Lacibacter sediminis: one gene and its partner. The protein of the gene in region 1 binds, or shares a complex with, the protein of each later gene. Links are inferred from orthologs where the notes say so. Each region holds a gene or a part of one and is shown on either strand. Other genes may lie near its edges.

Region 1 (16,080 bases):
CACAGAAAATCCGTTTGAAGGCAGTGCGAATGATGTGCCTATTACTGCATTGAGCCGCACTATTGAAATTGATCTGCGTGAAATGCTTAACGAAAAAGAGCTGCCGCCGCCTGTAACTCCCGTAAATAACATACTGATGTAAGTAAAGCTACCAGGTTGTTTTTCCCATTTTTAAAAAGGCTTTCCCTATTTGCATTTTTGTATGCAATAAGAAATTATTTTGCATCGTTATCTCATTGATTCGATACCCTCCTTCTGCACTGTAAAACCGTTTCAACTGCTTTATTTAAACAAAATATGCTATGAAACTTTTTACATCAGTACTATTACTGTTTACAGTGCTTATAATGGCCTGTTCAACCAATTCAAGTCCGGCCGCATCTGTTCCGGAAACAACAAACGCAACACCGGTTGTTTACAAATCCACCGCTTCATCAACTACAAATGTTGACAAGACCGGCATTCGTCCCATGCAAAAATATTACCGACCTGCAGGTACAGCTACAGGAACAGTTCGCATTATCATTGACAAATCTGATTTTGAATTGCGTGTGTACGACAGCAAAGGATTACTGGCTGCATACCCGGTTGTATTTGGTCTGAAACCGTTGGAAGATAAATTTATGCAGGGCGATCGCAAAACTCCCGAAGGCTCGTTCAAAATTACCTATGCTAAAGAACATCAACTATGGAGAAAGATGTTGATGCTGGATTATCCAACAACAGAAAGCATGATCAAATACAAACTCCGCAAAAAGAATGGACTTATCCCTGCAAATGCAAATGTTGGTAACGGGATAGGCATTCATGGTGTTGAAAGAGGTAACGATTATTTTATTGACCGTTACTACAACTGGACCAACGGATGCATTTCACTCAAGAATACACATATTGACGATCTTGCCCGTTATGCACAAACAGGTACGATCGTTACTATTCAGAAATAAATGCTTAGTTGATATTGCACAGATCAATTTCATCCATTGATTTAGTGCTAAGGATAACTTTGTTGATCACCTCTTTCATGTTATAGTAAACGATCATGATGCCAAAGGCCATTTGATACGCTTCCCAATTGGCATCTTTCATTTTAGGATTACCAAAGCGTACAAACAGATCATCTCGTTTGGCACCCAAAACCGGAACACTGAATTTTCCTTTGAATGCATCTGTGATCACTACATAATCACGTTGTACGTAAAAGCAGATGCCTTTATCGTCGTAATAAACACCGCCACCACAACCTGATTCGTTTCCTTCTTTATCGGCTGAAGTAAAGCATGGTAGCTTGGCTTTGATCTGTTCAGGATCGGCATTGGGCTTTGCTTCATTGATCCAGCCTTTGTACACATCAACAGTGATAACGCCACAATCTGGCTTTGTTTTTAATTGGGCTGTTGCCGCAGAACCAGTCAGTAAAACTGCACACAGAAGAAAAGCATATTTCATAGTAACTAATTTAAGAATGCTGCAAATCTCCTGTATAAGTCTCAATTGAACAAATGAAGCTTTACGCAATAAGGGTTAATTAGTAGTGCAGAGATCTATATCATCAGTTGTTTTGGTACTGATGATCACTTTGTTTACAACGCCTTTTGCATTGTAATAAACGATCATGATTCCATAAGCCATTTGATAGGCTTCCCAGTTAGCATCTTTTAGTTTGGGATTACCGAACCTTGTAAACAATCCGCCTTTTTTAACACCCATTACAGGCGCTGTAAATTTCCCTTTGAATTTTTCGTTGATCACAATGTAATCACGTTGCGTATAAAAACGAACACCTTTATCATCCAGGTAAACCCCACCACCACAGGTAGAGGAAGGCGCTTCTTTTTCGGAAAAAGTAAAACAAGGAAGCTTTGTTTTTATTTGCTCAGGATCGGCATTAGGTTTGGTTTCATTGATCCAGCCTTTGAATACATCAACCGTTAAAACCCCGCAATCAGGCTTTACTTTTAATTGAGCTGATGCTGCAACACCAGTGATCAGGAATACAAGCAGAACCGCAGTCTGTCTCATAAAATATTTTTCTTTATTACTGCAAAATCCCTGCTAAAGTTTGTTTTACCCAGCTTTCTTTGCCGGCAACAGGAAATTTTTATCTTCACGGCATGTTTTTTCTGTTATCGAAACTTCTGTCCATTTTTATTTCGCCCTTTAACTGGCTGCTCATTTTTGTCCTGATCACTTTTTTTACAAAAGACCAGCAACGAAAACGCCGACGGCTTATTTTCTGCATCAGTTGGTTCCTGCTTTTTTCAAACCCATACATCATTCATAAACTTTCGCTTAGCTGGCAGGAAAAGCAAAAAATATTGACTGCAGGTGAAAAATATGAAGCAGGTATTCTACTGGCAGGTTTTGTTTCGTTTGAATTTAAAAGCAAACAGGGTTTTTACGGCGGCGCAAGCGATCGTTATATACAGGCCGTTCGTTTATACAAACTAGGGCACATCAAAAAAATATTGATTACAGGTGGCAGCGGAAGTGTGTTACGACAGGAATATAAAGAAGCGGATTTTGTAAAAGAAGAATTGTTGTTGATGGGCGTTGCGAAAGAGGATATATTAAGCGAGAACCAAAGCCGCAATACTTATGAGAATGCTGTTTATTCAAAAAAACTACTTGATTCATTGCAGTTGAAAGGTCCTTACCTGCTCATAACCTCGGCGATGCACATGAAACGTTCGCAGCAGGTGTTTACAAAAGTGGGATTGAACACCGTTGCTTACCCCTGCAACTTTACGTCGATCAATAATCCGCAGCTATTCTGGGAATCTGTTACACCGTCGCATCATGCATTTCAGGGATGGGATAATTATTTGAAAGAAGTAGTTGGGTTACTGGTGTATAAGATGACGGGCAAAGCTTGACAAAGACACAAGGTTCAAGGAAGAAAATCCAAAAAACAAAATCCAAGGAACAAACCGCAAGCAGGGACCGACTTACAACTTAGAACCTTGAACTTACAACTTTCTTGTCTCCACCGTATGCATCTCCCCTAACTTAAACAACACTTCTTCCAACCTGTTTTTAGGAATACTGATCTCAACATCACAGAATAAATTCTGCTCTTGTTTTATAACAGTGCAATTGTATTGTTTTACTATGATCATTACATCGTTCATGCGTGTATAATCAAAGTGCAATTGATAGTTCACTTCAATTTGCTTTTGAATGATGGGCGTTGTTTGCAAAGCCAGCGATGTAACTGTTCTGTACGCATTGATCAAACCTGGCACACCTAACAAAGTGCCACCGAAGTATCGCACCACAACCACCAGCACATTGCAAAGCTGCTTGCTGTCGATCTGTCCAAGAATGGGCCTGCCTGCACTGCCTGATGGTTCTCCATCATCACTCACACGAAATGTATTGCCATCAACACCTAACCGATACGCAAAACAATGATGCACCGCTTTTGGATGTTCTTCCTTCAGCAACTTCATCTTTGCTTTAAAATCATCAACCGAAGTTAGCGGGTAAGCATAGGCCAGAAAACGACTACCCCGGTCTTTAAACTCGGCTACAACAGGTTGGGCAATGGTATAATAAAATTCTTCGTTCATGTAGTGAATAGTCAATGGTGAATTGTGAATGGGAGTTTAACAATGAGCAACGTTATCCATAGGCAATTAATGCAATAGCAACAATGGATAATACAATTCCCATCCAGTTAAGTTTGGTCAATTTTTCTTTGAACATTAAAAATGCCGCCACCGTACTGAATAACACGATGCCCATATTATTGATGGGGATGATGGCAGAACTGTTTCCTGCAAATGCTTTCAACACACCCATGAGGCACCAGATCGAAAAATAATTCGGTATACCAATGATGATTCCTGCAAGAACAGCTTTTGGTTCAAACTTTATCCGTCCGCTTGCAAACAGGAAAACTAAACTGATAATTCCAATAGACGCAGCTGCTGCAAATGCACTGATGAGATATGCATTTTGATTTTCTTCGTTGATATAAGTTGTTTCAACATATTTGATCATTGTATCGAGCAAACCACTGGCAACAAATAAAATCACCGGCAAAAGAAAATAGGCTGTCTTTACTACTTTGCCGGAAGGTTCAACATGTCCGGGTGCTGGCCAGCAGGTAAGCACTACTGCAATCAGTGCTGCAACTACACCAACTATTTTAAAAATTGTGGCTTCTTCGTTATACAGGTAAATGGAAAACAAAAAAGGTATTACCAGCGACAACTTATTTCCAACTGATGCAACAGCTACACCCATTGTTTGTGCAGTCTTGGCAATTACATTGAACAATGAAATAAATATAGTGCCCATCAACATGGCCCAGCGAAACCACTCCTCGCCCATTACATCTTTGTTAATAGGAAAAGTTCCATTCACAAAAGAACCTGTAATAACACAGGTAATATAGTTAAATACAATTGCCTGGAATGTATTGATGCCAAACTTCTCAACAAGCTTAAACGACAATGTTAACCATGAACTGAAGACAATACTACCGAGCAACAATAAAAGCATATTACAATGAGTGATGAGTAATGAATGATGAGTTTATAAAGTATCCAATTCTATCTGAACCGATAAGTTGTTCGCCTGTTTGTACGGAATTGATCAATTGTGGTGCTGTTAATCCATTATCGACAGTTAGTTGATCGTTGGTAATGATTCTTGCTTCATCCCACAAACCGGCAGCAATAAAACTTTGCAGCAGTTGCGCACCGCCTTCCACAATTACGCTGTTAATGTTGAGTTGATATAATGCATTTAATAAAGCAGGAACGGTTTCGGCATTTGGCAATTGATAGTATCGCACATTCACTTCTTCACTATTTTTTATTGAATTAAAAATGATGGTTTTTGCTTCATCATTAAACAGTTTTAATGTATTCGGTAACCGCAATTGTTTATCCAGCACCAAACGAACAGGTTGTTTGCCGGGCCAGTAACGGTTGGTAAGTTGCGGATCATCAAGCAAAGCAGTATTTGTTCCTACAAGTATAGAAGCTTCTTCACTGCGCCATTGATGTACCAAACGGTTGGTCATTTCATTACTGATCAACAATCGCTCCGACGATTTAGAAGCCATCATTCCATTCTTTGTTTGTGCCCACTTGAGAATGATATAAGGACGTTGCTGCCGGTGAAACGTAAAGAACCGTTTGTTGAGATCAATACATTCGTCTTTCAACACATCAACGATCACTACCACACCAGCAGCTTTCAGTTTTTCAATTCCCTTGCCATCCACTTCTTTAAACGGATCTCGACAACCGATCACCACTTTCGGGATCTTGTGGTTGATGATGAGATCGCTGCAGGGCGGCGTTTTACCAAAATGGGCACAGGGTTCGAGTGAAACGTACAAAGTAGATTGTTGAAATTTATCGGTCTGGCCGTTTTGAACAGCCTCACCTATACAATTTACCTCCGCATGGGCTTCGCCATACTGTTGATGCCATCCTTCGCCAATGATCTCGCTACCATGTACCAACACCGCCCCAACCATGGGATTGGGCGCAACCGAACCTGTGCCTTTACGGGCAAGTTCAATACAGCGTTGCATATATTGTTCGTCGGTGATCATCTGTAAGGCTGCAAAAATAGCGGATTCGGAAGAAGCAGGTAGATTTGCGTATGACTTGGCAGGAACAATACCAACACTTACGGGAAGCATTAACTGCTGTACATGAAATATCTGAAGCTGAAGCGATGGCTGCTTTAGTAGTTGAACATGTAGGTAAAAAGAAGTTGTATCACCTCAAACAAGAGAACATCCCAGCTGAAGAAACCCAAAAGATTGATCGCATTCTGCAACAATTGCTCACTCATCGTCCGCTACAATATGTATTGAACGAAGCCTGGTTCTATGGGTTGAAGTTTGAAGTAAATGAAACTGTGTTGATACCAAGACCGGAAACAGAAGAATTAGTTGATTGGATCATCAGGGAAGTACGAAATACGAAGTACGTGGTACAGGATTCAGCCTCACTCGCCACTAACTATTCACCACTCACCATTCTCGACATCGGTACCGGCAGTGGCTGCATCCCCATCGCTCTCAAAAAAAACCTTCCCGAAACAGAAGTCTCAGCCATTGATGTTTGCAGTGAAGCATTACACACAGCTACAATTAATGCTGTAAACAACGAAGCAGAGATCAACTTTCAATTGCTTGATTTTTTGGATGAGAGCAAATGGAGTGAACTAAGGAAATACGATATCATCGTCAGCAATCCACCCTATATCAAAACAACAGAAGCAAACACGATGAGTAAACATGTGCTGGAGTTTGAACCGCACAAAGCTTTGTTTGTACCTGATGTAGATGCATTGTTGTTCTATCGAAAGATCGCTGACTTTGCATTGCATCATCTAAAGTCAAACGGAGCTGTGTATGTTGAGATCAATCAGCAGTTGGGGAAAGAAACCGTTGAATTATTTCAGCAAAAAGGATTTACTGTTGAATTGAGGAATGATATGAGTGGGAATGAGCGGATGATAAAAGCATTTGTGAGCAGTGAAAAATAAATAGCACTAGGTTGTCAATCTGCAGTCACCTTAAATGCGATATTATTGGGTAATGCTATGATATTCCCTTGTTGATCTTTGACTTTAACCTCATCGAAAATCACACTATATCCTGCTTTTATTCTAGCCCATGCACTCAACAAGTAATCAGGAAATGTTGCCGACGAAATTATTGTGTAATATGGTTCGGCAAATTCTTTATCGACGGTTATGTAAACTACGGCACTAACCAAGTCCAGACCTGGAGTTAAACTGATTCGATCAATTTTTTTGAACATAGATACCGGAATATTTCCTGTATAATATCCGAGAAGATTAAAGCCATGTTCAATACCGTATCCATCATAAACAATTTTTTCAGGGGAAGTAACTACGATGTAGCTTTCCCTTGCAAGTAACATCTTTTTCCCTTCGTTAACATTGTAGGCAGAAACCACTACCCTGCCATTTTTTAAACTATCAACAAGATATATTTGTTTATCAGGGCTAAAAATCCTTCCCTGATTTACCGTGATCATCATCTGTTTTCTTACATTACTATCGGATACAACCGCTATTGCATTCGATTTATCAGAATACATTGTATCGCCCTTCGCATTATAAATTGAAACAGTATTATTTACAGTTTGCCCACCAACCGAAATAGCAGTAAACAATAACAAAAATGTAAGTGCAGACTTGCAAGAGTTATATGTGCATATAGGTATTCTATTCATCGGTAAGATGTATCAATTTTATCGGCGAAACTGCATTTGAATACTTCGTACTTTCAACTTCCCACTTTGTACTTTACTGCACTCCTTTCTTATCAACACTCATCACCGCCTTCACACCCAAGCGATCGGCAGCACGGAGAACTGCAGCAAAACTTTCAATGGTGGCGTTACGATCGGCATTGATCACAATACTTACTTCTTCTCCGCTGTTGCGTTTAGCGCTGATCATTTGCGAAAGCGTTGTATCCATCAGCAACGGATCAACAGGTTTGGAGCCAACATAAAAATGATTGGTGGCATCAATGGTTACCACCACCGTTTGCTTACTGCGGGTATTGCTTTTGGCTTTTGGCAATGATGCTTTGCGCACATTGGGGTTAGCCAGTGTTGATACAATTAAGAAAAACATCAACAGGATGAACAGGATATCGTTCAGCGCATCTGTAAACACCTCCGATGATTCTGCTCTTTTCTTTCTGAGATTCATGCGTGAGTTGGTTTAACGGGTTGGTTCCTGCAATACATCAAGAAAATCGGCAGCTGATGCTTCCATTTTATTCAATGCTTTCTCCACCTGCGTATGCAGAATGTTATGGCACAGGTAAGCGATCAAACCGATCACCAGACCACTGATTGATGTAATCAGTTTTGTGTAGATACCGCCGGCAATGGTACTCAGTTCATATTCGCCGGTGGCATTAATATTAAAGAAGAGTTGCATCAAACCAACCAGTGTACCCACGAAACCAAAGATGGGCGCCACTTTAGAGATCACGGAAAGGATGTTGACGTTACGCTCCAGTTTATACATCTCCAGCTGGGCCACATTCTCCATACTGTTCTCAATAGAATCGATGGGCTTGCCAATACGTTGCAGACCTTTATCGATGATACGTCCAACTGGATTTTGTGTGTTACGGGCAAAGTTGCGTGCTGCTGTTACGTTGCCGCTAAGGATATTATCACGAATGATGTTCATGAAATTACCATCCACTTCAGTGGCTTTTTTAATGGCCAGCCAGCGTTCAACAAACACATACACGGTGGCCACGCTCAACAATAACAAAGGGATCATGATCCAACCGGCCTGCATCAGCAGATCGATGAGATGCATTTCTTTTTTGGGTACTACCTGTGTTGTTGCTGCATTGGTTAAGGTATCAACTGCATTCTGAACCTGGAGAAGAAAGAAATTCATATCTGTTCAATGGTTTTAGTAATTGTCACATTCCTAAAAGGTTGCGACGGTCAAATGTAAATCTTGCAAAGCATCTAAACGTGCGCTTTCACTGTTTATTTTCCACAGTCAAATATGCGTCCATGTTTTAACGATTTGTGTTAGAGGAAAGCTAAAACAGAGCCGATAGTGGTTATTGGGTAGTAGGAAGTGGGAAAAGAACTCCGGCCCTTACTACTAACTACCGGCTACAGGCTATGGACTATCGGCTAACATTCAGCAGCTTCTTGCCTTTTGCTATTTCCCCCACTTCAACTACCTTCGCAGCCGATAATTTTCAAATTACTGCATTTTCAAATTTTCAAATTCTTTGTATGGCATACGATGTAATTGTTCTTGGTAGTGGCCCCGGTGGTTATCCTGCTGCTATCCGTGCTTCACAGCTTGGTTTTAAAGTTGCAATTGTTGAAAAAGAAAGCCTTGGTGGCGTTTGTTTAAACTGGGGTTGTATTCCAACCAAAGCCTTGTTGAAGAGTGCTCAGGTGTATGAATACATGAAACATAGTGCCGATTATGGTATTTCTGCCAACGATGTTAAACACGATTTTGGCGGTGTGGTAAAACGCAGCCGTGGTGTGGCCGATAAAATGAGCAAGGGTGTTAACTTTTTAATGAAGAAGAACAAGATTGATGTGATCATGGGTTACGGAAAAGTTGCCGGCAAAGGCAAACTGGAAGTAACTGCTGCAGATGGAAGTAAACAAACAGTTGAAGCTAAATATATAATTATTGCAACAGGTGGCCGTAGTCGTGTATTGCCTTCAATGCCCCAGGATGGTAAAAAGATCATTGGCTACCGTGAAGCAATGGTGTTACCAACTCAACCAAAATCTATGATCGTGGTGGGCAGTGGTGCCATTGGTGTAGAGTTTGCTGATTTTTATAACAGTATGGGTACAAAAATTACAATCGTGGAATTTATGCCACGTGTAGTGCCTGTTGAAGATGAAGATATTTCGAAAGAACTGGAAAAGCAGTTCAAGAAAAAAGGCATTGCTATTATGACCAGTGCTGAAGTAACAAAAGTTGATACGTCTGGTGCAGGTGTAAAAGCTACTGTGAAAACTGCTGCGGGCGAACAGGTACTTGAAGCAGACATTTTATTAAGTGCGGCTGGTGTTGTTGCCAACATCGAAAACATTGGATTGGAAGAAAACGGTATTAAAACAGATAAAGGCAGAATTGTTGTTGATAAATATGGTGCAACATCAGTACCCGGCATTTATGCAATTGGTGATGTGGCTCCCGGCCAGGCGCTGGCACACGTTGCAAGTAAAGAAGGTATCAATGCTGCTGAGCATATTGCTTACATGGAAAAGAAATACAACCACGCTCCTGAAGCAATGGACTACAATAACATTCCTGGTTGTACTTATTGCACTCCTGAAATTGCATCTGTAGGTTATACAGAAAAAGCAGCGAAGGAAGCAGGTTACGAAGTAAAGGTTGGTAAGTTTCCGTTCATGGCGAGTGGTAAAGCAAGTGCAGCAGGTAATACAGATGGTTTTGTAAAAGTGATCTTTGATGCAAAATATGGTGAGTTTCTTGGTGCACACATGATTGGTGCCGGTGTAACCGAATTGATCGCTGAAGTAGTTGTTGCACGTAAACTTGAAACAACTTATCACGAGATATTGAACGGTGTACATCCTCACCCAACTATGAGCGAAGCGTTGAAAGAAGCAACTGCTGCTGCTTATGGTGAAGCGATTGATATTTAAGAGTTTGAACGAGGAATAAAATTGATTTGATTCAAAAGATAAAAAAGCCCCGACAGAAATGTCGGGGCTTTTGATTTTCACTGATATTGAATCAACACAATAAAACATCCAGTTCCAGTTCAGTTTTATGCAATGCGCTTTCAAATGCTTCTCTCCCATTCAATGCGCAGGTAGTAAGATTGCGGTAGTAGTTTATTCCTTCCCGAAGATTAGTACAGAAAGAAGCAATGTATTTTTTCTTTTTTGCATCTTGCTCAATTGCTGCACGATCTGCCAATTGCTCACGGAGATAGTTCATATATAAATTCAGCTCGGCAATAAACATGTGCGGCCGGTTTTTATTTTCCATGATATTTTCACGGCCATAAATATGATTTGTCATCGTTTGCAATGAAACCACTTTGGAGAAATTAGCGATATTCGGGCCGGGACAAATTGTTACCGCTTCCAGCTTTTTTACAAAAGTTTGCTGATAGTTAATAGCAGCAGAGTTACTTAGACCAACGCATAAACATTCTTTATCCAGCACTTCCTGCACTTGCTTTTCGTATTCCGGCCCCGGAAGCTCAAGTGATTTTAATTGTTCCAGTTTCAGTTTCTGGTATTTTTTTGAAGCGGTGCAGATGGGTTCTTTGGTAAATTCTGTATTGAACGACAAATGTTTTTCAGTGCAAGGGCTGCCGGGATTTCCATTGCTGATCCTTGCTGCTTTTTCTTTAGCCGAACTTGTTCCTTTGAGGTAATGGAAACGCACACCCAACGGTGAGTTGCCACTCAGCACCACATCCTTTTCTTTTGCTGCACATAAGAGTTGCAGAGTTTCATCATCAACAGTTGTGGCTTCGGGCACTAACAAAAACGGTGTGCCCCAACCAGTGCTTTCAATACCATATTGCTGATGCAGAAAAACATCTTCTTCATATGTACCTATTCCACCCTGCACAGAATAAACAATTGCAGGCGCCTTTTCAAAACTGCGGTTATTCTTTTTCAGTTGTGCCGCATTATAAATTTCAAACAAAGAATTGGTCAGTTCTTCTTTCTTCGTTTTAAATTCCTCAAGAATTGGGCCCAACAAATAACCTTCTGTGGCAAATGCATGTCCGCCGCAATTCAAACCCGATTCAATTCTGAACTCACTTACCCAAATACCTTTTTTCGCTAAATATTTTCCTTGTATCAATGCAGAGCGGTAATCACTCACTTTTACAACCACTTTCTTAGTAAACACAGCTTCTTCATTTGCATCAAGCTCTTTGCAATGTTCAAGGTAGTTGTACAAACGTGGATTCATTCCTGCAGAAAAGATCACCGATGAATTGCTGAGATTACTTTTTACAAATCCACGTAGTGCAGCAACAGCGTCCGATCCATCTTCTACCAATGTTCCTTCTTTAGTGAATGTTTCTCGGTCAACTTTGGTCATGATGTTTACATCAATTGTACCGGGAACGATTTGCGAACGCAGATAACTTTCGATCTTTTCTTTTTCAGATTGATCATTTAACTTTATCATCTGCCTGTATAGTTGTTTCAACGCACTATCCTCCGGCAACATTTCAAAATACTTGATGATCTCCGAGCCTTTTTCAAAAGCTGCTGTTTTCAATTTCTCTACCTGCTCCTGCACAATTGCGTTTACAAGGTTGAGATAATCGGTAATTCGCTTTGCCCTGTAATCTTCTTCATGCACAGCAATAGGTGTGTAAGGAAGATTCGCTGTTTGATAATAATGACTACGCATCATTTCGATCAACCGGTCTTCCACAATGGAAATAACGGATGAAATGCCGAAGCGTGCAACTTTAATGGGACTATCAACAGTATATGCCAATCCCATTACGGGAATATGAAACCTGTGCGGAGAAGAATAATTCATGAGTTGAAATAAACAGACGAAAACCGGCCTGAAATTTTTGGATAGTGATGAATAAATAGTGGTTCGATTTGACCAACTTTTTTGCTAGCGCAAAAGTATCCTGTATGATCAGTAGTAAGGTTTTGAAACAACTGACAGTAAACTGATCAAAAGATGATCTTCGTCAGCTCAGTTTTAAACATCGGTGATAATTCACATCCATATCTACTAAACCCCGGAGAGACTTACTTCAACAGAATATTTTATCTTCCGTTTCAAATCACGTTTGCATGCAACCAAAACAATACGGCATTTTCTCCCTACCTGTTATCGTTGGCGCTTTAGGATTCTTTGTTGACATTTATGATCTCCTGCTGTTCAATATCACGAGGCGTTCAAGCCTCACTGAATTAGGCGTTCCTGAAAACGAATTAAAAAACATTGGTGAAAACTTATTGAGCTGGCAAATGCTCGGCTTAACCATCGGCGGTATTCTTTGGGGAATACTGGGCGATAAGAAAGGAAGAAAAAGTGTGCTCTTCAGTTCTATCTTATTGTATTCGCTGGCAACTGTTGCCAATGGATTTGTAACAGATGTTGAGCAATACCGTTGGATACGTTTTATTGCGGCATTAGGCTTAGCCGGTGAATTAGGCGCCAGCATTACCTTAACAAGTGAACTGTTGCCAAAAGAAAAACGAGGTATTGCTGCTGCTATCATTGCAACAAGCGGTGTGTTTGGCACCATCACTGCTTATTTTATTCATTACCTGAGCGATGAAAACTGGAGGCTCTGCTATTTTATAGGCGGCGGCATGGGACTGGCTCTTTTATTTTTGCGGGTAGGTTTTCTGGAGAGCCACATGTTTGCAGCTGTAAAAAAAGACAACACACCCCGTGGCAATTTTCTCATGCTGCTAAATAACAAAGAACGTTTTGTGCGTTACCTGCGGGCTATCACCATTGGCTTACCTGTTTGGTACATCATCGGTATCATTATCAGTTTTTCCGATGAGTTTGCCAAGCAGTTCGGCATTGCCGGTTTCGATCAACCAAAAGCATTGATGTTACAGTATGTCGCCTTGGTGTTTGGCGATATGGGTGCCGGACTTTTAAGCAACTATTTAAAAAGCCGGAAGAAAACATTGTACATCTTTTATGGTATTACTGCTTTCTTTATTCTGTTGTTCTTTGTTTTAAGAGGAGGCGGCAGTGCATTTAACATGTACCTCATCTGCATGGGGCTTGGCTTTGGTTCCGGTATTTCCGTTTTATATATTACGATGAGTGCCGAACAGTTTGGCACCAACTTACGGTCTACCGTAGCAGTATCAGTTCCAAATCTGGTGCGTGGTTTTCTGCCGCTGATGTTATTATTATTTCAGTTCTTACGAAGCAATGTTGTGTTTAATAACTATGTAACAGGCGCATGGGTCACAGGCGTTATCATTCTTGCCATTGGCATTTACTCCGTTAGTAAAACAAAAGAAACATTTGCTAAAGATTTAGATTTTGTAGAATTATAAAAAAATACAATTGCTAACTTTAGCTGATGCAAAAGCATTTAACCATTTTTCTCATTGTCAATTTTTTCATTACGGTATCTTTTACCCAAACAGCATTACCGCAGCAGGAGTATCTGAAGAAAAATGCCATTGTATGGAACAACCGCTTTGCCGATCCTGAAAAACTATTTGACAAGAGTTTGCTGAAAAATCAACTGTTCCTTATCGGTGAAGGTCATGGTGCGCAATATAATACCGAACTGCAATTTGACATGATCCGTTATCTGCAGAAAAAAACAGGCCTGCGGTTCATTTTACTGGAGTTGGGTTTTCTCGACCAGATCTATCTCAACCGTTATCTCACTACAGGCAATGAACGGCTTTTGGACAGCTTCTTTCATTTTCACCCGAATACATTCTACTTTAATAAACAATTGTTTCAGTTCTTTCAACAGTTGTATAGCTTTAATCAATCACTACCAGAAAAAGATAAACTGCAGATCATAACCGTTGATCTTGATTTTGCTTATCGTGATGCTCTTCTGTTTCTGAAACGGGAAGCACTTACTTCAATACCTGAAGATCATAAAAAGTTATTCATGGAGATGGACCCGGTGAATGATACAGCAAAAATCCTCATCAGTAAATTTGATGAAGCCTATTCCTTTTTCAACAAGAACAACATCAACTATAAAAAATGGCTTGGCAATAACTATGAAAATGTAAAACACCTGCTTGACAATATTCATCAACGGCTTTATATCGCAACCAGCAAACGAAATGACCTGCGTGATTCCGTGATGTATCAAAATTTTCTTTACGCAAAAGAACGCTACGGTATTAAGCAGAAAAAAGTGATTGGCATCATGGGCAGCTTTCATGTAAAGCAACAAGATGCTCCGGAAGACCCACGTTTTGCTACGATCTTAAGAAAACTAAATGCTGTGAACGGCATTGTATCATTTATGAGTGTATATAATGGTGGTGAAGCAATGCTGCCAAACAGAAACAATATTGTTGGTACAGACAATAAAAAGAAACCATTCATTAATGCAAAGATCACAAACGGTTCTTTATCCGGTGCTGTTAAAGAATTCAATCTGCTGGAACCGTTCTTTGATTCAAACAAAGCATATCTCTTCCATTTAAACAGGAAAGCAACTCCCTTTTCTCAATCAGATGAGTTTACGCTCAGCGAAGACCCAACCCTTGTTACAACTATTCAGCTTTTTCAAATCCTGATCCTGTATAATCAATCACCTGCCACTATTCCGTATAAAGAGTGATTCAGTAAAAGCGCAGCCGCATACACCTGTATTACGCCGTTACTAAGATTCTGTCTGTTTTCTCGCAGGCTATCTGTATTTTCCACTAATAAACCGCCATAGCGGCATCTCTTCACTTCAAACAAAATAATATGAGAAAACTCTTGCTCTTTTTGCTGGTAACCTCAGCGTTAACAGTAAAGGCACAGGATGAAAAAACTGATCTTGACATCATTAACAAGATTATTAAAGAAGGCACTGCCAATTCGCAGATCATGGATATTGCTTTTCATCTTACTGATGTTAGCGGTCCACGTCTCACCAATTCCCCCGGTTATTTCCGTGCAGCAAATTATGCAGTAACACAGTTGAAAAAATGGGGTGCCGATAAAGCAGGGTTAGAAGCATGGGGCGATTTTGGCCAAGGCTGGCAATTGAAGAAAAGTTATATTGCTATGACAGCTCCCTATTACAAACCGATCATGGCCTTTCCAAAAACATGGACACAAAGCACAAAAGGCTTGGTGAAAGCAGATGTAGTAGTGATCAATGTGAAAGACTCAACCGAGTTGGCTCAATACAAAGGAAAACTGGCGGGTAAAGTTGTATTGGTGAATCGTGTTGATGAATACAAACACAGTTTTAAACCTGATGCAAATCGTTATACAGACGATGAGTTAAAAAAAATGGCTGATTTTAAACCTAATCCGCAACCGCAGGGTCCCGGTGGCAATCAGCAAAACTTTGCAAGGTTTGGAGCAGCACAACGTTTGAATACGCTTATCAAACAGATGATCACCGAAGAAGGAGCTGCAGCATACTTAACAAGCAGTCCTGCATCGCACGACGGAACAATTTTCGTACAAGGCCCTGCAGGTAATCGTGTTGATTTCACCAATGGCAAACCTTCTGTTCTTGAAATAGCTGTTTCGTTTGAAGATATCAAGACCATCAACCGATTGGTGAATATGGGCACAACTGTTTCATTAGATCTCGATGTACAATCGGAGTTTACAGGCAGCGATGTGAAAGGTTATAATGTAATTGGTGAAATAAAAGGTACTGATCCGAAATTGAAAGATGAAGTAGTGATGCTGGGTGCACATCTCGACAGCTGGCAAGGTTCAACCGGTGCAACAGACAATGCAAGCGGCTGTGCAGTTATGCTGGAAGTGATGCGCATTTTCAAAACATTGAATCTTCAACCAAAACGCACAATTCGTATTGCGCTTTGGAGTGGCGAAGAACAAGGTTTACTT
Region 2 (16,142 bases), 1.8 Mb from region 1 along the record:
TTGTAAAAAATTCTTAACATTACGGTCATGAATACCCGGCTATTCGAACAACTCCACGCTGAAGGACTAGTATCTGACAGTTCATTCGAAAAAATCAAGAAAGATTCAGACAAAAAACTTATTTCGCTTCATTGGGATATTAAAATCCTTTTATACCTCGGCGTATTGCTTTTAAGCGGTGGACTCGGCATCCTCATTTATAAAAACATTGACAGTATTGGTCACCAGGCTATCCTTGTGTTCATCGCTTTGATTTGTGCGTCTGCTTTTTTCTATTGTATAAACACAAAACTTCCGTTTGCAACATCCAAAGTAGAATCGCCCAATGTATATTTTGATTACGTGCTGCTACTTGCCTGCTTAACCTTCATGAGCTTTATTGCTTACCTGCAATTTCAATACAATGTGTTTGGAACGAGATACGGACTGGCTACTCTTATACCAATGCTGGTTCTATTCTTTTCAGCTTACTATTTTGATCACCTCGGTATACTCAGTTTGGCTATTACCAACTTAGCAGCATGGATAGGAATAACCGTTACGCCTTCCCAATTATTGAAGGCAAATGATTTTAACAGCAGTACCATCATCTATACGGCTTTGTTTCTGGGAGCCTTTTTGATTGCTTTAGCTGTTATCTCAAAAATGAAAGCATTTAAACCTCATTTTGAATTTACGTACAGCAATTTTGGAACCCATCTTCTTTTTATTTCCTGTCTTGCTGCAATGTTCCACTTCGATGTTCTTTACCTGCTTTGGTTTCTGTTATTGATCGCATTGGCATACTTTTTTTATACAAGATCGATACTGAACAAATCATTTTATTTTTTAGTGATTACCACACTTTACACTTATATCGGTATGGGCTACGTGGTTATTCAACTGCTAGATTCAATGAGAAATTTTGGAATGACATCCATCTATCTTGGATTAATGTATTTTATTGCTTCAGGAATCGGTCTTGTTTTCTTCCTCATCAGTTCTAACCGTAAAATAAAAGCAGCATGATCGCCTATAACAAAACATCGCTGCATAATAAGGAGGTGCAACAGCAATCAACATCAGCTTTCGAAAGCAAGCTGATCAGTGCAGATGAATTGCAACAGATCAAAGCAAAATACCCGGTTCATTTTTACACACCCAATTTTTTCATCCGCATCGGGCTATTCATATTAACCGGAATCGTCGTTTCGTTTTCCTTCAGTCTTTTTTCATTGATCTTTATGAGCTCTATTGAAGATGCAATGAAAATTCTCTTGCTGTTTTTTTCATTGCTTACCTATGCAGCATTGGAATTCATGATTGAGAAAAATAACCATTACAACTCGGGTGTGGATGATGCACTGTTGTGGAATTCTGCCGGTATGCTATTGGGAAGCCTGATTGTTATCATTGATTCAGGTGCATTAACGAATTGTATCCTTACGTTCCTCATTTCATTCTATTGTTCACTCCGGTTTGCCGACAGGATCATGGGTGTTATTGCGTTTCTTAGCTTATTGGCCATTATCTTTTTTCTCTTTACCGATCACCTTGGAATTTCCAAGGCCATTATACCGTTTGTGCTGATGGCCGCATCTGCAGCGGTTTATTTTTTAATGATACGGCTCGAAAAGAAAGAAACCCTGAAAAATTATAAGCATTGCTTTACCCTGATCATCATCTTCAGTCTGCTCAGTTTTTATGCGGCAGGAAATTATTATGTGGTGCGGGAAGTAAACAATGCAATGTTTCATTTAACCAGTGATGGTTCTTTACCTTTCGGGTGGTTGTTTTGGGTATTGACTGTTCTTATTCCCATTCTTTATATTATCAGAGGATTACTAAAGAAAGATGTTATCTTTTTAAGGATCGGTGTGCTGCTGATTGCGGCCATGATCTTTACGATTCGATATTATCATTCTGTTCTTCCATTAGAAATAGCAATGACAATTGCCGGAGCCATTCTGCTTATTCTTTCATATGTGCTGATCAATTACCTCAGGCAACCGAGGTTTGGTTTTGTTTATACAGAACAGAAGGGTGATCAAAAAGATGAAAAGTCGCTGATCGAATCTTTAGTCATTGTTGAAACCCTGGGACAAGAAGCAAAGTCTTCTGATGCCACTAAATTTGGCGGTGGTAGTTTTGGAGGCGGTGGAGCGGGTGGAGAGTATTAAATAGGGATTAAAACCTTCGTCCAACACTCAATAAACATTGTGAAATTGTATCTCCGTTCGTATCAAGTTGCAACTCTGCCAAAACACCGATGGAAATTTTTTTTGAGATAGTATAGTTGTATACAAAACCTACATTACCTCCTATTGCTAGCGTTCGTTGGGGGGATGTATTAAAAAAAGATACAAGTGGAATGGGAAAACCCGTTCCTGCAGGAGGATACACGCCGAGTTCATCCCAATAAGAGGTCGATTGGTATCTTAAAATTGGCCCAATCTTTAGTAACAATTCATGTACCTCACTTCTAACAATGCTGTATCCGTAAAGGCCTGCAATTTGAACCCCCGCAATAGTCCCCCTTACAGAAGCATCAACTTCATTTCCTTGTTGATCGGTATAAAAAATTGGCCATTGCTTATCATGAATAGTACCACCAATACCCACAAACCACGAAGATTTTTTGTTGAAATATTTCCCAAACTCAGAATCATAAGCAAAACCAATAACATCTCCTGTGCCGTTTAAACTTGGGCCAGCGTATAATTGCAGATGCCTTTGGGGAAGTGTATGTTGGGCATTTGATAACAAAGAAATAAACGTTGCAAAAAGTAAAGTTAGCTGTCGCATGATTGGAGTAAAAAGTTCGAATGTAAAATAATTTTTATTTTTTAGCAGGACGGATAAAGTTTCCAGCAAAGCATTCTCAGTCAGGAAAACCTGAAAGGGTTTATTTTCCCTAAATTGCACCCGCAGTTATGGATAAATTCATTGTTTCAGCACGGAAGTACAGACCCCAGACTTTTGATACAGTTGTGGGCCAATCGCATATCACCACTACATTAAAGAATGCCATCAGCCACAACCAGCTGGCGCATGCATTTTTGTTTTGCGGTCCACGTGGTGTGGGCAAAACCACCTGTGCCCGTATTCTGGCAAAAACCATCAACTGCGAAAATATTCAACCAAATGGTGAGGCTTGCGATACCTGTGTGAGCTGCAGAACCTTTAACGAAGGAACATCACTCAACATTCATGAACTCGATGCTGCCAGTAACAACTCGGTGGATGATATCCGTTCCTTAATTGAGCAGGTGCGTTTTGCACCGCAGATGGGGAAATACAAAGTGTATATCATCGATGAGGTACACATGCTCAGCTCCAGTGCCTTCAATGCATTTTTGAAAACGCTGGAAGAGCCTCCTTCCTATGCCATTTTTATTTTAGCAACTACGGAGAAACATAAAATTCTGCCAACCATCTTAAGCCGTTGCCAGATCTTCGATTTCAAACGCATCACCATTAATGATACCGTTGAACATCTGCAGGAAATTGTTGGCAAAGAAGAGATCAACGCAGAGAAACCTGCACTGCAGGTGATCGCTCAAAAAAGTGAAGGTTGTATGCGTGATGCGCTCAGCATCATGGATAAGATCGTGAGCTTTACCAATGGCGAATTAACTTACCAGAATACATTAGAGCATCTGAATATTCTTGATGCTGATTATTTCTTTAAGTTGCTGGAGGCCATGCAACAACAGGACCTTGCTACAAGCATGTTGTTGTTTGATGATATCAACCGCAAAGGTTTTGAAGGCGATATGGTACTGAATGCCATGGCCGAATTCTTCCGCAACTTACTTGTTTGTAAAGATGAGAAAGTGGTAAACCTTTTAGAAGTGGTAGAAAGCTTTAAAGAAAAATACACCTCCGCTGCTAAAAAAACATCTGCTTCGTATATCATCAGCGCATTGAATGTGTTGAATGAAGCAGAGATCAACTACAAACAGGCACGTAACAAACGTCTGCATGTTGAACTGGCTTTGATCAAACTTACGTACCTGCAACAGGCACTCGATCTTACTGATAAAAAAAAAGTAGTTGAGAAAACGAAGGCGGTTCAGTTTCGTGCATTGAAACCAATTGAAGTAAAGGAACATGTACCAACTGAAGGCACAAGGAACAAGGTGCAGGAAACAAGTGGGGCAAAACTAATTGTAGAAGAACCATTGGAGAAGTTACAAGACACAAGGCACAAGACGCAAGAACCAAAAGCCAATGTCCAAAATCCAATTGCACAAACTGCTGTTCCAAAAACTGCTTCTGCAGGTATCAAAGGCGGCTTATCAAAACTGCGTGAAAAAATTGCAGCTGAAAATAATAATCCCAACAATCAGCAAAAAGAAATTGATCCCGAAGGTTTGAAAATAGCCTGGCAGGAATACATTCTCAAACTGAAAGCAGCCACCAAACATTCGGTGGTATCTACATTTGAGATGATGGAATGCCGCATGAAAACTCCTCTTGACTTTGAAGTTCAGGTGTATGGCAATATTCAACTTGGTTTTCTGAAGCAGGAGAAAACAGCATTGCTGCAACATGTGCAAAGCTTTTTTAAAAACCCCAACATTAATATTCTTGTTCAGTTGGTTGAAGAACCGGAAGATCTTACACCGGTTGAACGACCACTTTCTATGAAGGAGCAATTTATTCGAATGACTGAGAAATATCCGCTGGTAAAAGATCTGAAAGATAGGTTGGGATTGGAACTGGATTACTAAATTCTACAGTTTTACCATTTTCATATCATACCGCAATGCTGTAGTAATCAAAATTGTTTTACCGCTTATTGTGTAATCGGAAGGCTTGCAGGGATAAAGCGATTGCAGGTTACATGACATCAGCACCGTTAAAAAAGCCGAGCCTAAATTATCTTCAGCAACTTCCGTCATATTAAAGAAACCAAAATTCACTTGGTGAGCTGCAGGTAATGTGTAGCTGCCGCCACTAATTGTATTTTTCAACGTTTTCCCGGTAAATGAACCATCTGCTTTTAACGAAAGACTGATCCTTCCGGCATTACCGGGTTGATAAGTTAGCGTGGCACCTGTACTCTTATCCTTTATCTCAACTAATTGCCATGTTCCCGCCAAAGGCATATTTGCTGCAGGTTCTGTACTGCATGATGACATCAGAACGATCAACAGTGAGAAAATTGTAAGGATTCGCATAGCGGTTGTTTTCCTTTCTGACAAATTAAACGCATTTTTCGTTGCTTACTGCTGCTTCTTTTGTTTCAAACAGGCTGCATTACTGCTTTCTGTAAACCTTCGAAAGCATGGCTCGAAAAACTAACAGTTATTGACCAGAAACCACAGGTCGATATTTGCCTAAATTGCCTTAATTTCACGCCCTCATTACGACAAAAAACTGATCTTATGGCTGAAGTGATTCGTATGCCCCTGTTAAGTGATACCATGACCGAAGGAAAAATTCTGAAATGGAACAAACAGGTGGGCGACAAAGTTAAAGGCGATGATGTGCTTGCAGATGTTGAAACCGATAAAGCGACGATGGAAGTTGTGGGTTATGCCGATGGCACCTTACTCTATATCGGTGTTCCGGAAGGCAAAGCAGCACAGATCAATGAAATTATTGCAATCGTTGGTAAAGAAGGTGAAGATTATAAAAGCCTGTTAGATGGCGGATCGGCTGCTCCGGCTCCGGCTGCTGCAACTGAAACGGCTGCTGCCCCTGCTCCTTCGGCTCCTGCCGCTGCAGGTGTTGATGCTGACGCATTAGCTGGCCAGTTGGGTGTTACGGTTATCCGTATGCCTCTCCTGAGCGATACAATGACAGAAGGAAAAATCATTGCCTGGAATAAGAAAGTGGGTGACGCTGTAAAGGCCGATGAAAGTCTTGCAGATGTTGAAACCGACAAAGCAACGATGGAAGTGATTCCGTATGTAGACGGCACAATTTTATATACCGGTGTTGAAGCAGGCAATGCTGCCAAAGTAAACGAAGTAATTGCTGTGATCGGTAAAGCCGGTACAGATATTTCTGCTTTGGTGAATGCATTTAAAAATCCGGGTACTCCCTCAGCTCCGGCAAGTGCAACGGCTGCAACAACAGCTGCTGCCGCAACCACACCTGCCGCTGTTGCATCAACAACAGCTTCAAGCACAGAAAACGGTCGTTTAAAAGCATCTCCATTAGCAAAGAAAATTGCTGCTGAAAAAGGTATCGATCTCCACGCTGTACAAGGCAGTGGTGATGGGGGCCGTATCATTAAAGCAGATATCGATAATTATAAACCTGCAGCTGCTGCCGCAAGTGTTCCTGCAGCCAAAGCAGCAACTCCTTCTGCTCCTGTTATTGCCTTTACTCCCGGTGCAGGCGAAGGATTTGTTGATACGCCAAACAGCAACATGCGCAAAACAATTGCACGTCGTTTGGGCGAAAGCATGTTTACTGCTCCGCATTTCTATTTGAAAATGGAACTGAACATGGATAATGCCATGGCAGCACGTGCACAAATGAATGCAGTTAGTCCGGTTAAGATCAGCTTCCAGGATATGATGATCAAAGCATGTGCTATGGCATTGCGCAAACATCCTGCAGTGAACTCTTCATGGATGGGCGAGTTTATCCGCACTTACAATCATATTCATATTGGTAGTGCGGTTGCAGTTGACCAGGGATTGATTGTTCCTGTATTCAAATTTGCAGATCAAAAAAGTTTGAGCCAGATCGCTTCTGAAGCAAATGGCTTGTACGATAAAGCAAGAACAGGTAAACTGCAACCGCAGGAATTTACCGGCAACACATTTACGATCTCTAACTTAGGTATGATGGATATTGAAGATTTCACTGCCATCATCAACCCGCCAGACAGCTGTATTCTTGCTGTTGGTCGCATTAAAGAAATTGTGATCAAGAAGAAAGATGGCAGCTTCGGTACTACCAATGTAATGAAAGTAACATTGAGTTGCGATCACCGCAGTGTTGATGGTGCTGTTGGTTCTTCGTTCCTGCAAACATTGAAGAAGTATATCGAGAATCCTGTTACCATGTTGGTATAAGTATCTCTGATCAATTTTATATGATCCCGTTGCACTGTTGCAACGGGATTTTTTATTGCTGAATCATTTTATCTTTATTGACTAAACAGTAACTATTATGTCCATCACCAACAATGCAGAACTGGAAGGAATGCAAAAGATCAGCAACGCTGTGGCTGTTACATTAAAAGCTATGCGTGAATATGCAAAGCCCGGCATCAGCACGAAAGAACTGGATGACTATGGCGGAAAATTGTTGGAGGAGATGGGCGCTAAATCAGCACCTTATCTTACTTATAATTTTCCTGGCTTCACTTGTATCAGTGTCAACAAATCATTTGCACATGGTATTCCATCAACAAATATTATTCTTCAGGAAGGAGACCTGGTGAATATTGATGTATCAGCTGAGTTAGATGGTTATTGGTCAGACAATGGCGGTTCATTTGTTGTTGGTGAAGATATGCATCAGCACCAACCCTTGGTTGATCTGTCGAAACGAATTTTATACAATGCACTCGATCAGATAAAAGGAGGTGTGCGTATTTCAGAGATTGGTAAACTGATCGAGACACAGGCAAAGAAAGCAAACTGCAAAGTGATACAGAATTTAACGGGTCATGGTGTTGGCAGAAGTTTGCATGAAGATCCACTGGAGATACCAAACTATTATGATCGTTTTAATACAAAACGTTTTCGCAAAAACTCAGTTGTTGCCATTGAAACATTCATTGCCACACATTCTACACAAGCTGTAGAGTTAGAAGACGGCTGGACCTTCGTTGGTAACAAAGGCGGCTATGTTGTGCAGCATGAACACACGATCATGATCACAGATGGCAAGCCGGTTATTCTTACAGCAGCCAATGGTATTTGATCAGTAACATTTTTTCCTCTAAATCATCTTTGCAGGCTTCTGTTTATATTGCAGCAAATGGGCAAAACAAGCACCAACATTTTACTTGCGTGTACGATCCTTATCTCGTGCTTGTTTTATTTTATACAGGGAAGAAAAAGTCTCGTTTTTTATGGCGATGCATTGGGCTATTATCTCTATTTGCCAACTGCATTTATTTACAACAACACCGGCCATCCTGAAACCTTACCAACTGACAATGGCATTGATCCCATAGTAACGAACTATGTAACGGATATGTATGCGCAATCAGGCAAAAGCGCAAAGGGATATTTCGTAAATCAATACACCTACGGCACCGCTTTTTTTGAATTACCTTTTTTTACTGTAGCACATGTAATTGCAAAGCTCACAAACGGGGAAGCAAATGGGTTTTCAAAAACATACAGCAACGCCATCCGGTTTTCAAGTATTGCTTATCTCTTACTGGGTTTATTTTTCCTGTTTCGATCGTTGCTGCTGTTTGTTGATCGAAATACAGCAATCATAACCACCTGCATCGTTCTTATCGGCACAAACCTTTTTTGGTTTTCCTTTTACCAAAGCGGGATGGCACACAACCTGCTATTCTTTCTTTATGCATTGTTGCTATTCCTTACCATCAGAGTACATCAAAAACCTTCCCTGCTGTTATTTGTAGTAACAGGTTTAACAGCCGGTTTTATCAGCATCATTCGCCCTTCAGATATTCTCTGTTTGCTTATTCCTGTCATGTATGGCATCTATAACCGTGCATCGTTTACAGAGAAAGTACAATTCATCAGGAAGAATGCTGTTTACATTGGCATTGCTGCTCTTTGCTTTTTACTTCCGATCATTCCACAAATGCTGTACTGGAAAAAATATGGCGGATCATTTTTTTATGACAGTTATGTGAATCAAAAATTTGATTTCTTACATCCACATATTTTTGAAGGCTTGTTTGGATTCAAGAACGGTTGGCTGGCTTACACGCCGATTATGTTTTTTGCTTTTGTCGGACTTGTATTTGCCAAACGTTTCAGGAAAGTACAGTTGCTGTTTCTTACATTGTTGCCACTCTATATTTATATCATTTACTCGTGGTGGTGTTATAATTATATTAATGGGTTTGGTTCAAGGCCAATGATTCACCTTTATCCTTTACTGGCAATCCCATTAGCAACACTCATAAATACTTCAACAAAGCAAATAGTAATGCAGGTTTCTCTTTGGGTGCTGTTGTTGTTTTGTTGCTTCGTCAATATCAAACAAAGTACGCAGCAGGCAAAAAGAGAAATGTGGAGTGAGGAATCGAACGCAACGTTTAACCTGCAAACACTTTTTAAATCGAGACTCAGTTATAACGATCTCGTGGTCATGGATTGTGGCGACCGGCAGCCCCATGCTTCATCACTGCCTGCTCAAAAATCAATGGCTGAAATAAATCCCTACGACAGCATACAGCAAAAAGATTTCATTCGGATGAGTGAGCAGGAAGAGTTTGCACCTGTATCGCTGCAATATTTTACCGCTGCAAAAGATATCACTACATCATACATAAAAGCCAGCGGTACTTTCAACGCACCTGAACAGATATACGATTGGTACCGCTATCAGTTGATGGTGTTAACCGTTACACGCAATGGCGAGGTCCTGCTTTGGAAAGCCGTAAAGATCAATAATAAAATCGGGCTTGCTGACAGCTCCTGTTTAAAGCATCCACGCATTGAACTCCGGCATACTGATCTTAATCAATGGGGACCTGTTCATTTCTTTGCACCACTTTCATTTAAACTGCAAACAGGTGACGAAGTAAAAGTGCTGGTATGGAACCTGGCACGCAAGCCATTACTGATCAAAAACCTGAAACTGGAACTTTTTTAGCAGATCTGCGTTACATATTTTGTGAGCTTCAAATGACAGCCAGGCGATAGTTTGCCCATTAAACAAAGCTTACATTTACAATAAGCATCATCAACCATGATCAGGAAAAGTACTATACAGCTGTTACGATTTCATTTCTCCATTTTCTTAATGCCGGTATATTGGTTTGCATTAACTCAATTGGTAAACATCAACCGGACAAATGCGTTATTGATCTTTATCATTCTTCATGTGCTTGTGTACCCATCCAGCAATGGTTATAACAGTTATATGGACAGGGACAACTCTCCTATTGGTGGCCTTGCAAACCCATTGCAGCCAACAAAGCAATTATATTATACAACAGTTGCTATGGATGTTTTAGCTGTTGCACTGTCATTCATTATCAGTTACTGGTTTGCAGTTGGAATACTTATTTATATCATTGGGTCAAGGCTATACAGCTATCGTGGTGTAAGGCTGAAACAGTATCCAATTATTGGTTATCTCACAGTAATTACGCTGCAAGGTGGTTTGGTTTTCTGGATGGTTTATCATGGATCATCAGTGATGCTTAAAACAGGCATGCCTATTGCAGGTATGATTGCAGCAAGCTTGCTGATCGGCGGGTTTTATCCGCTTACACAAATTTATCAGCATAAGCAGGATAAAGAAGATGGAGTGACAACCATCAGTTACCTGCTGGGCTATCGCAAAACCTTTGTATTCTGCGCCGTTGTTTACTCTGTTGCCATGATGTTTGTTGGTTATACCTTCTTTTCATCACTGATGATAAAAGAATTTTTCATCCTGGCCATCTTTTTCCTCCCCATTCTCGTTTATTTCTTATGGTGGGCAGTGAAAGTGTGGAAGGACGAAAGTTTTGCAGATTTTAAACATACGATGCAAATGAACGTTTTGGCAAGTATATGCACCAACGCAGCATTTATAACGATCTTAATCATGAATCAATTTGAGTAAACTGGTTTCCATTGGCACAGCCGTTCCGGCATTTAAACATGCGCAGAAAGATATCCTGCAGTTCATGCAGGAAGTGTATGCCTTAGATGCTGTTGAAAACAGGAAGCTGAAATTTCTGTACAGCCAAAGTGGAATTGATACACGTTACTCTGTTGTTCCCGATTACAGTCACAAATTACCTGAATGGAAGTTTTATCCGCACAGCGAAAATCTTGAACCATTTCCGGATTTAGAACATCGCATGCGTTGGTACAACCGTTATGCGGCACCGTTATCTGTTGATGCGATCAGGCAATGTATTGCAGGAAAGATAAACAGTCAGCAAATCACGCATCTTATAACAGTCAGTTGCACAGGCATGAGTGCGCCGGGTCTTGATCTGATGGTGATGGAGCTGATGGATCTTCCAAAAAATATCTTTCGCACTTCCATCAACTTCATGGGTTGCTATGCAGCCATTCACGGATTAAAGCTGGCTGATATGATTTGCAAAACCGATCGTGCTGCAAAAGTGATGGTTGTGTGTACTGAATTATGCACACTGCATTTCCAAAAAGATGCTAGTCCGGATAGTATTGCTTCCACGCTTTTATTTGGAGATGGTAGTGCTGCAGCATTGGTGATGCATGATGATGTAACTGCAAAAGGACTGCACCTGAAAAGTTTTTACAGCGAAATTGTGCCTAAAGGCAAACGGGACATGGCATGGGAACTCTCATCCACTGGCTTCTTAATGACGTTGAGCGGATATATTCCTGATCTCATTAAAGAAGATTTTGAACCGTTGGTGCAGAGAGCATTGCAACATGCAGATCTGCAACAAAACGATATCAGTAACTGGTGTATTCATCCCGGAGGAAGGCGCATTGTAGATACTATTCATAAATCGCTTCAACTACCGGAAGGAAAACTTCAGGCTTGTTATGATGTGTTGCGTGATTATGGCAACATGTCTTCTCCTACTATTCTATTTGTGCTGAAAGAATTGATGCAAAACAGCAGTAAGGATGAATCCATTTTTGGTGCCGCCTTTGGCCCTGGCTTAACAATGGAAACTTTTGTAGCTTCAACACATGCCTGATCTCACGAAACGATCATATCAAAAAGAACTACTCGATGGCGATGATATTCTGTTTGATGACATCAAACAGAATATGCAGGAACTGGATGTGATCAATACTTGGCTAGGTGGACACCAGATCACTATCAAAGGCTTTCAACATTTCATTAGCAGACTCAGTCACCCGCCAGTCCTGAGCTTGTCGAAGGATGGGGTGGCTCACCCGCAAACACTTCAAATTTGTGAAATTGGCTGTGGTGGTGGCGATAATCTGAGAGCCATCCAACAATACTGTAAAAAGAAAAACATCAATATAAAACTGATCGGTATTGATATCAACCCACATTGCATTGCCTATGCACATTCAAGAAGAGAAAATGAAGGCATTGAATTTATCTGCTCAGATTATTCCACAGCAGCATTCACGCAAAAACCCGATATTATTTTTTCTTCGTTGTTCTGTCATCATTTTAGTGAGGATGAATTACAATTTCAATTCATGTGGATGAAGAACAATTCAACACTTGGTTTTTTTGTGAATGATCTACACAGGCATGTGCTTGCTTATTATTCCATCAAACTGTTGACCAACCTTTTTTCAAAATCATATCTTGTAAAAAACGATGCACCATTGAGTGTTGCAAGAGGATTTAAACGGGAAGAACTTATTCAACTTTGTGATCGACCATCTATCAACAACCATCAATTAAAATGGATGTGGGCTTTTCGTTGGTTATTGATTTATAAACATGACTGACAAGCATTACGATATTGCAATCATTGGTGGCGGCCTTGCCGGATTGGCTCTAGCCATTCAATCAGCAAAGCAAGGTTATAAAGTTGTGTTGTTTGAAAAAGAAACATATCCCTATCACAAGGTTTGCGGCGAATACATCAGTATGGAAAGCTGGAACTATCTTGAATGGTTAGGAATTCCGTTATCACAACTCCATTTACCGATCATCAAACAACTGGAAGTATCGTCGCCTGAGGGAAATATCTTTCAACATGAATTGCCGCTTGGTGGTTTTGGCATCAGTCGTTATAAACTGGATGAAATGCTGGCCACCATTGCCCGGCAACACCATGTTCATTTACTGGAAGAAACAAAAGTGAACGATGTAATTTTTCACGACAATACATTCATTATTCATTCAACTGCCGGTGAGTTTACTGCAACAGTTGCAGCAGGTTGTTTCGGCAAACGATGTAATCTTGATGTTAAATGGAATCGAAATTTTGTACAGCAAAAACCAAATAAACTCAACAACTATATCGGCGTTAAATATCATATCAACATCAATCGGCCGGCTGATGTAATTGCGTTGCACAATTTCAAAAATGGATACTGTGGTATTTCACAAATTGAAGATGGAAAATTTTGTCTTTGTTATTTAACCACTGCTGTTAATTTGCAAAAAAGCAATAACAATATTGAACAGATGGAGAAAAACATCCTCTGCAAAAACCCACAGCTCAAAAAAATATTTGCTGAAGCTGAATTTCTATACAAGACTCCTGTTACCATTTCACAGATCAGCTTTGATCAAAAGCAACAAGTAGAACATCACGTGTTGATGATTGGCGATGCAGGTGGCATGATCACGCCACTTTGTGGCAACGGTATGAGCATGGCCATGCACGGAAGTAAACTGGCGTTTGAACAGGTGCATGCGTTTCTGCAACAGCAAATCACACGGCAGCAAATGGAAGAATGCTACAGCCGCAACTGGCAACAGCAGTTTGCCAAACGTTTAAAAACCGGCCGCCTGATTCAAGGGCTCTTTGGCAAGCCAAGCATCACCAATCTCTTCATCAATTCAGTCAAAACGCTGCCCTTCCTAGCCAAACCGTTGATACGTCTCACACACGGCCGATCCTATTAAAAAATTAATTTTCAGTAATTACTGAAAATTCGGAATTGTTTGCTAACTTAGGGCCATGAAATTATCGGAAGCCAAACAACAGTTCATCAGCACCTGGGGCGCCATGGGTACACATTGGGGTATTAACCGCACCATGGCACAAGTTCATGCGTTGCTGATGATCAGTCCTGACCCTTTAACACAGGACGATGTGATGGCCCAGTTGAATATCAGCCGGGGGAATGTGAACATGAACATCCGTGACCTGATCGATTGGGGTTTGGTGGATCGTGTGCTGATCCAAGGTGAACGCAAAGAATATTTCACAGCTGAAAAAGATATCTGGAAAGTAGCACGCCAGATCATTAAAGAACGCAAGAAACGTGAATTGGATCCAATGATGAAACTGATGGATCAGTTAAGTAAAGTGGATGGCGATAAAAAAGACAAGGAAGTAAAAACATTTCTTGATACTATCAGCGGTATTAAAAAATTTGGTGCACATGCCGATAGTATGCTCGATGTTGTTGTGAAGAGTGATGAGAATTGGTTCATCAGTACAGCATTGAAGCTCTTTAAATAGTTGATCAAAGATCAATACAGCCGATTCGTTCGGCTTTTTTAAAACACACTATTTTCATTTTTTTCTGAAATTATAAAATACATGAAACATGAAACTGTTTAAGCAATTCGAATTTTACAGTAGTGTATTACTGATCTTGGCATTTTTTATCAGCTGGCTTATTACACATGAGGGCGGACTACTCTTCACTGCCTACTATGTTGTTGGAGCCCTACACGTAACCGGTATGATCGTCCATGCTTTGGCACATTGGTTTACAAATACCAATAGCCTTCGTTTGTATTATCACTGGTTGGTTGTTATTCTGCTGCTGCTTACTCCACTTGGTATTGGCTTATGGATATTATTATATGCCGCCCCTTTCATGGCAATTGTATACACATGGATCTGCTGGAGAGAATTAAGGGCTTTGCAATTGAAAGAGTTTGTGCATTTGAAATAATTCATCACTAAATAAATTGTTATGAACTACACAATCCCCAACTGGCTCATTTACATTGGCGCAGCCGGACAAATTTTTACAGCCATGGTTTATCCTTATGTGCGACACAAAGTTTTCGATTGGTACAACGATATCAAAAAGCTAAAACCGCTTAACCAGGAAATCGCAAAAACATATGGTCGCTACATACAAGGTTTAAACTTTTCCTTTGGTTTGATCTCCTTCTTACTGGCTGATGAGTTAAAGAATGGCAGTCCGCTTGCTGTTGCAGTAACCGGGTTAATTGCTGCTTACTGGACGGGTAAAGTCATTACACAATTTGCGTACTACCCTATGTATGAAATTCCAAATAAGCTCATTTTTAAAATTGGAGAAGTATTGATGAATACATTGTTCATCACCTTTGCAGTTGTGTTTATCTGGTTGTTTGTTTTTAATATTATATATTATTTAAACTAAGTACAAAATGACAAACAAAAAGATAATTATTGCAGGTGGTTCCGGCTTTATTGGGGAAGAAATGATCAGGTACTTTGGGAAAGATAATACGATTGTTATTTTAACAAGACAATTGCCCAACAGCAGTAATAACAGAAATCAATATACCAGTCTTACAAGTACTGAGCTTTCAAAAACTACTTTCATTCAGTGGGATGGAAAGACGATTGGACCATGGCACAAAGAATTAGATGGAGCAGATATGATTGTGAACATGGCAGGTAAATCTGTGAACTGCCGGTACACAGCAAAAAACAAACAGGAAATTATTGACAGCCGTGTCAATGCAACAAAAATAATTGGCGAAGCGATTCATAAACTTGTACAGCCTCCAAAGCTTTGGATCAATGCCTCGTCTGCAACTATTTATAGACATGCCGAAGACAAACCGCAGGATGAATTAACAGGCGAAATCAAAGATGACTTTTCTGTTCGTGTATGTAAGCAGTGGGAAGAAACATTTTATGAAGAAAGAACTCCATTCACAAGGAAGGCCGCATTGCGAATGGCAATTACACTTGGGTCAGGTGGAGTAATGATTCCCTATTTCAATCTACTAAAATTCGGATTGGGAGGCAAACAAGGCAACGGTAAACAAATGTATAGCTGGGTGCATATTGAAGACACTTGCAGAATGATTGAATACTTGTACGAACATAATGAGCTGGAAGGAACCTATAATTGTTCATCACCCAATCCTGTGAGCAATGAGCACTTCATGGAAACACTTAGAAAAGTAACCAATACAAAAATCGGTCTTCCCGCTTTTGAATGGATGCTGAAGTTGGGAGCATTCATCATTGGAACAGAAACTGAATTAGTGCTTAAAAGCAGATGGGTTGTTCCAACAAAAATGCTGCAAGCTGGATTTGTATTTAAGTATCCACACCTGAAGGATGCATTGGAACAGGTAATTGCATCTACTCCTAAAAAACAATACAAGCTTTGGTAAAACTGCAGCGCTTCAATTGATGT

Evidence for each region.
Region 2: the proteins of lpdA (region 1) and H4075_RS17080 are in contact, whole or in part, in a crystal structure (PDB 1EBD), measured with the Geobacillus stearothermophilus proteins. The link is inferred for Lacibacter sediminis from one-to-one orthologs. Residues at the interface, in WP_049624544.1 of Geobacillus stearothermophilus: Pro340, Ser341, Asp344, Tyr345, Arg403, Asp406, Val408, Glu431, Ala432, Gly433, Asp438; in WP_033016211.1 of Geobacillus stearothermophilus: Ile130, Ala131, Met132, Pro133, Arg136, Arg140, Glu141, Asn155, Arg157.

What each region holds. Positions count from the first base shown.
Region 1 is NZ_CP060007.1:2,246,244-2,262,323, reverse strand. What follows is about bases 8,074-10,989. They hold lpdA (dihydrolipoyl dehydrogenase), read left to right. Parts: upstream 8,074-8,786; coding sequence 8,787-10,193; downstream 10,194-10,989. Other genes in these bases: H4075_RS09640 (hypothetical protein), read right to left, coding at 10,285-10,989; H4075_RS09650 (MotA/TolQ/ExbB proton channel family protein), read right to left, coding at 8,074-8,433. Outside these bases: H4075_RS09705 (bestrophin family protein), read left to right, coding at 1-142; H4075_RS09700 (L,D-transpeptidase family protein), read left to right, coding at 303-947; H4075_RS09695 (hypothetical protein), read right to left, coding at 952-1,449; H4075_RS09690 (hypothetical protein), read right to left, coding at 1,525-2,022; H4075_RS09685 (YdcF family protein), read left to right, coding at 2,115-2,876; H4075_RS09680 (IMPACT family protein), read right to left, coding at 2,970-3,572; H4075_RS09675 (EamA family transporter), read right to left, coding at 3,625-4,509; bifunctional diaminohydroxyphosphoribosylaminopyrimidine deaminase/5-amino-6-(5-phosphoribosylamino)uracil reductase RibD, read right to left, coding at 4,511-5,575; prmC (peptide chain release factor N(5)-glutamine methyltransferase), read left to right, coding at 5,626-6,519; H4075_RS09660 (hypothetical protein), read right to left, coding at 6,534-7,235; H4075_RS09655 (ExbD/TolR family protein), read right to left, coding at 7,309-7,722; more of H4075_RS09650, read right to left, coding at 7,735-8,073; more of H4075_RS09640, read right to left, coding at 10,990-12,072; H4075_RS09635 (MFS transporter), read left to right, coding at 12,342-13,577; H4075_RS09630 (TraB/GumN family protein), read left to right, coding at 13,604-14,842; H4075_RS09625 (M20/M25/M40 family metallo-hydrolase), read left to right, coding at 14,974-16,080. UniProt on the Escherichia coli protein: Lipoamide dehydrogenase is a component of the glycine cleavage system as well as of the alpha-ketoacid dehydrogenase complexes.
Region 2 is NZ_CP060007.1:4,021,028-4,037,169, forward strand. The notes cover bases 4,718-7,695. They hold H4075_RS17080 (2-oxo acid dehydrogenase subunit E2), read left to right. Parts: upstream 4,718-5,372; coding sequence 5,373-7,019; downstream 7,020-7,695. Other genes in these bases: H4075_RS17075 (hypothetical protein), read right to left, coding at 4,719-5,165; map (type I methionyl aminopeptidase), read left to right, coding at 7,117-7,695. Also shown: H4075_RS17050 (hypothetical protein), read left to right, coding at 1-6; H4075_RS17055 (DUF2157 domain-containing protein), read left to right, coding at 28-1,008; H4075_RS17060 (hypothetical protein), read left to right, coding at 1,005-2,159; H4075_RS17065 (hypothetical protein), read right to left, coding at 2,167-2,904; H4075_RS17070 (DNA polymerase III subunit gamma/tau), read left to right, coding at 2,913-4,715; more of map, read left to right, coding at 7,696-7,875; H4075_RS17090 (hypothetical protein), read left to right, coding at 7,933-9,759; H4075_RS17095 (UbiA family prenyltransferase), read left to right, coding at 9,856-10,719; H4075_RS17100 (type III polyketide synthase), read left to right, coding at 10,712-11,800; H4075_RS17105 (methyltransferase domain-containing protein), read left to right, coding at 11,793-12,536; H4075_RS17110 (NAD(P)/FAD-dependent oxidoreductase), read left to right, coding at 12,529-13,665; H4075_RS17115 (GbsR/MarR family transcriptional regulator), read left to right, coding at 13,721-14,227; H4075_RS17120 (hypothetical protein), read left to right, coding at 14,316-14,669; H4075_RS17125 (hypothetical protein), read left to right, coding at 14,691-15,128; H4075_RS17130 (TIGR01777 family oxidoreductase), read left to right, coding at 15,136-16,119.